DNA from 2 places in the [Bacillus] caldolyticus genome. Region 1 is predicted to be linked to the other one. Evidence: predicted binding sites of a transcription regulator. Region 1 holds the regulator's gene; the other holds the start of a gene.
What was found. Region 1 encodes NrdR, which represses ribonucleotide reductase genes. Its sites were predicted from a motif close to AACACNATATATNGTGTT; they were not measured.
Positions count from the first base shown of each region.

Region 1 (2,403 bases):
CGAGCATTGATGTGTATACATGCGGCCATTTAGACCCGACGATTGCCGCCGATTACATTGCCGAAATGCTGGGCGCGCAAACGCGGGAAACGATTGAACTTCCGCGCGGCATGCGCCCGATCGAAGTGAAAAAGGCGCAGGCGCTGTAATTGGATAATGATAAACCGAAAGGAGCGTAAGCGAAACGCTCCTTTTTTTGCGCCCTCGGCGGTACAACAGCGGCGAAAATCATGGTATGATGGAAGAAAAAGAATGACTAGGGAGACGTGGCAATGAGCATGTGGAAAACACTCAAATACGCCTTCACAAACCATTGTGAAACGCGGGAAAATCATGAAGATGAAGAGCTAAGAAGCCATTATTACAAAGCGACGAACCGCGCCGTCATCGATGCGGTCAAGGAGCTGCTCTCGTCGCTGCCCGGCGCCGAGCTCGTTTCTGTTTCCGAAGAGCGCGGCGAAATTTGTGCGCAAACAAAGCGCGGCAAAAAGTTGTTCATCGTCGCTACCGTCATTTCCGTGCGGCCGTTTGAAACGGCGGTCGACTTTTCCGCGACGACGGAGACGAAGCTATTGCCGTTTGATTTTGGGCATAGCCGGGCGGTCATTCTCGATTTGTATCGGAAGCTCGACGCCCGCCTGCCCTATATCGGTTCCGGACTGAACAGCTAACTATATCTTGTCTGCTTTCGTCCATTCCGGTATGATAGAAAATAAGAAGATCAACGGAGTGGATGTTATGCGATGTCCTTCATGCCATCATCAAGGCACGCGCGTGCTTGACTCGCGCCCGGTTGAAGAGGGTCGTTCGATCCGCCGCCGGCGGGAGTGCGAACAGTGCCATTATCGGTTTACGACGTTTGAGCGGATCGAGGAGCCGCCGCTGATTGTTGTGAAAAAAGAGGGAACGCGCGAAGAATTCAGCCGGGAGAAAATTTTGCGCGGCTTGATCAAAGCGTGCGAGAAGCGGCCGGTGGCGCTCGAGGAGCTTGAAAAAGTGACGCAGGAAATTGAGCGCGAACTGCGCAATCAAGGCGTCTCGGAAGTGAAAAGCGAAACGATCGGCGAAATGGTGATGGAGCGCCTGTCACACATCGATGAGGTCGCCTATGTCCGCTTCGCTTCCGTCTATCGGCAGTTTAAAGATATTAATGTGTTCATTGAAGAACTGAAAGAGCTGATCAAAAAAGGGCAACGGTAAAAAGGGCTTTGGCGTTAGGCGGCAAGCCCTTTTTTCAACGTCTTTTCGGCAGGAAAGGGGAGAGCCGGTTTGAAACGAATACGGCGGAATGGAAGGTCGGAGCGATGCAGCACCATTGGAAAGAGCTGATTGCTGTCGACCGTTATACCGTGCAAAGCCGTGGGGTGTTGCAAGAGGTGGACCGTAAAGTGCTGACGCTGCTTTACCAGCCGCTCATCGGCTGCCGGGCGTTGGCGCTTTATATGACGCTTTGGGGGGAGCTTGAGCTGCTTGACGGCCAGGAAGCGACCCATCATCGGCTTATGGCGCTCATGCAGTGCGGACTGCCGGACATTTACAGCGAACGGTTGAAACTCGAAGGAATCGGGCTGCTCGACACATACGTCCACGCTCCAGAGGCGGATGAACCGAAGCTGTTTCTTTATGAGCTGCGTCCGCCGCTGGCGCCAGACCAGTTTTTCCGCGACGAGATGTTGAGCGTTTTTTTGCACCGGCAAGTCGGCCGCCACTTGTTTATCCAGCTGAGCAACTTTTTTGCCCGTCCGTCCATTGATGAAACGAAATTCACCCAGGTGACGCGGTCGTTTTCCGACGTGTTTTCGGCCGTGCCCGCTGAACAAATCGTCGCCGGCCTCAGCGAAGAAGCCGGGCCCGAGCTGCTTGAAGGGAAGGATCACATCAGGCGGGATGAGGCGTCGTATGTGCTCGATGATGATGTATTCGACTTTGAGCTGTTTTTTGCCGGCCTGTCCAAGCAGCTTGTGCCGCGCCGGGCTGTGACAGCGAAAGTGAAGGAAGCGATTAAAAAGCTGGCGTTTTTATACGGCATTCCGCCGCTTGAGATGCAAAAACTGGTCCTTGGCGTCATCGATCCGGCCTATCATATCGATATTGACGCGTTGCGCCGGGCGGCGCGCGAATGGTATGAGCTCGAACATGGCGGTGTCGAGCCGCGCCTCGTCGAACGAGTGCAGCCGCTCGCCTACCGGACGATGGAAAACATCGAACCGCGCACAAAAGAGGAGCAACTAATGAAACAGCTGGAAACAATTTCCCCGCGCCAGCTGCTGAAAGAGATTTCAGGCGGCGCTGAGCCGTCGCTTGCTGATTTGCAGTTGATCGAAGACATTATGTTCCAGCAGCAGCTGCTCCCCGGAGTTGTCAACGTGCTCATTTATTATGTCATGCTCCGGACGAATATGA
Region 1 is NZ_CP025074.1:2,817,074-2,819,476, forward strand. Features, by position in the region: gene speD (adenosylmethionine decarboxylase) at 1-149, shown strand, start outside; gene CWI35_RS14610 (aminotransferase class IV) at 273-671, shown strand; gene nrdR (transcriptional regulator NrdR) at 739-1,200, shown strand; gene CWI35_RS14620 (replication initiation and membrane attachment family protein) at 1,305-2,403, shown strand, end outside.

Region 2 (2,403 bases), 320 kb from region 1:
AATGCGCATTTCCTCTTCGGAATAGGTTTCCACGTCCGGGAAGCGGAGCGCGTATTCTTCGTCCTTTTCGACCGCTTCCATGAACTCTTTCGTCAGGCAGACGGAAATGTTCGCACCGGTCAAAAAGTCTGGGTTGTGCACCGTATATGTACCGCCGGTGCGCAGTTTTTCTTCGGCGTCTTTGATGATTTCTTCAGTGAAACCGCCGTAGTCAGGCGCGTTCTTGTATCGGACGATCGCTTCATACATCGCCCGCTCCCGCTCGGTGAGCGGCGTAAATTTCAGTTTGTCGCGCGCTGCTTTTTTGATGCCTTCGTCTTCCATATTTTCGAGCAGGTAGCGCAAAATGCGCGGGTTTTGCATTTTCGAGACGATGAATTCGATAATGTCCGGGTGCCAGTCAGCAAGCATAATCATTTGGGCGCCGCGGCGGGAGCCACCTTGCTCGACAAGGTGGGTCAGCTTCGCAATATCGTCAAGCCACGAGACCGACCCGGACGATTTGCCGTTCACCCCGCGCGCAAGCGTATGGCGCGGCCGCAATGTCGAGCCGTTCGTCCCAACGCCGCCGCCGCGGCTCATGATTTCCATCACCTGCTTCCGATGTTCGGAAATTCCTTCGCGCGAGTCTTTCACAAACGGCATCACATAGCAGTTGAAATACGTCACTTCCTTGCCCGAACCCGCCCCGTACAACACGCGGCCGGCCGGAACAAAATTCAAGCTTGCGAGCTCTTGATAAAACTTTTCGAACCACTCTTTCCGCTTTTCTTCTGTCTTTTCCACCGCCGCCAGCCCAGTCGCATTGCGCTTGGCGATTTGCTCATAGAAAATTTCGAGCGGCTTATCAATAATGTCGAGCGACCGAACCACAATGCCGGTCTCCGCCTCTTCCCCTTCGAGCACGTGCCGGTATTCGTCTTCAATCAACACGCGCGCCTTTTTCGCCTCCCAATCGATGTCGACGATAAACCCGAGCCCTCGTGCCGGGAATTTCGGATCCTCCTTGATCGTCAACACGACGAAATCGCCCGGTGTGAGCGTCAGCTTCTCCGTATCTTTGAATGAATACCGGTCAAGCATGACCAAACGGGATACGCCTTTATGGGTGATGTGCATATCCGGCGTAATCGGATGCACTTGCGGAAATAGGCGGATATCCTCGTTCAGCTTGTCAATATTGATCTTCATTTTTTCGGATGACGCCACCGTCATTCTCCTATCTCTCCTCTTTTATATAATCTCTCATGTTTTTGGCAAAGTTGTCCTGTCTTCTCTACCTTACCATATCAAACAGAAAAAAACAATATATAGTATGATTTTTTATGAAAATCATACTATATATTGTTAAAGAGAACAAATGATTTCATTTTGTCAAGCAAAAAAAAACAAAACACGGCGAAAAGCGGAGAAAAACGGGGGAGTGCCGCTGTTTTTGCCGGAAAACGAACGATTTACCGCGTCGCTGCTCAGCGCTTGAAGTTCCATTCGTCGCTTTCGTATTTCGCCCGCGCCAGCTCTTCAACGTACGCCCGCTCTTCGGCGGTGAGCGTGTACGGTTCCAATACGATGTTCAATCCCTTTTCAAATCCTTTGTAAAACGCCTCTTTCGCTTCCTCGATCGTCACCGTGCGGCTCGTCAACTCATTGATCGCGACTGCCTTCTTTTTAAAATCGCGCTGCAGACGCTCTTTCACCCGCTCGTTTGGATATTTAAACAAGCTGAACAGCAGCTCTTCGTCCAGATCAAGCAAAATCGATCCGTGCTGCAAAATGACGCCTTTTTGCCGCGTTTGCGCGCTGCCGGCGATTTTCCGCCCCTCAACGACAAGCTCGTACCATGACGGCGCGTCAAAACAAACGGCCGAGCGCGGGCTGCGCAAATCTGCCTTCTCTTCTTCCGTTTTCGGCACGGCAAAATACGCATCCAACCCAAGATAGCGAAATCCCTCTAAAATTCCTTGCGAAATGACGCGGTATGCTTCCGTCACCGTCTTCGGCATCGCCGGGTGCGACTCGGAGACGATCACGCTGTATGTCAATTCTTTATCGTGCAGGACGCCGCGCCCGCCGGTCGGCCGACGGACAAAGCCGAGGCCGTGCCGTTTGACCGCCTCTAAATCAATTTCTTTCTCCACTTTTTGAAAATAACCAATCGACAACGTCGGCGGATTCCAGCCATAAAAGCGGATCGTCGGCGGAATTTTGCCTTCGCTGTGCCAATCGAGAAGCGCCTCATCGAGCGCCATATTGAACGCCGGCGGGCAATAGCCGGAATCGATAAAGCGCCATACTTCTTTTGCCATCGTTCCACCTTCTCTATTGTTCCATACTCTAAACGCTGCGGCGGCTTGTCGACCACCGCCAAGGGGCGGGACGCTTTTGGCCGCCTTTATTAGTTTA
Region 2 is NZ_CP025074.1:3,140,881-3,143,283, reverse strand. Features, by position in the region: gene CWI35_RS16330 (vitamin B12-dependent ribonucleotide reductase) at 1-1,215, opposite strand, end outside; gene CWI35_RS16325 (lipoate--protein ligase family protein) at 1,470-2,306, opposite strand.
Region 2: the regulator NrdR is predicted to act here: its motif matches at 1,301-1,318, upstream of CWI35_RS16330 (vitamin B12-dependent ribonucleotide reductase).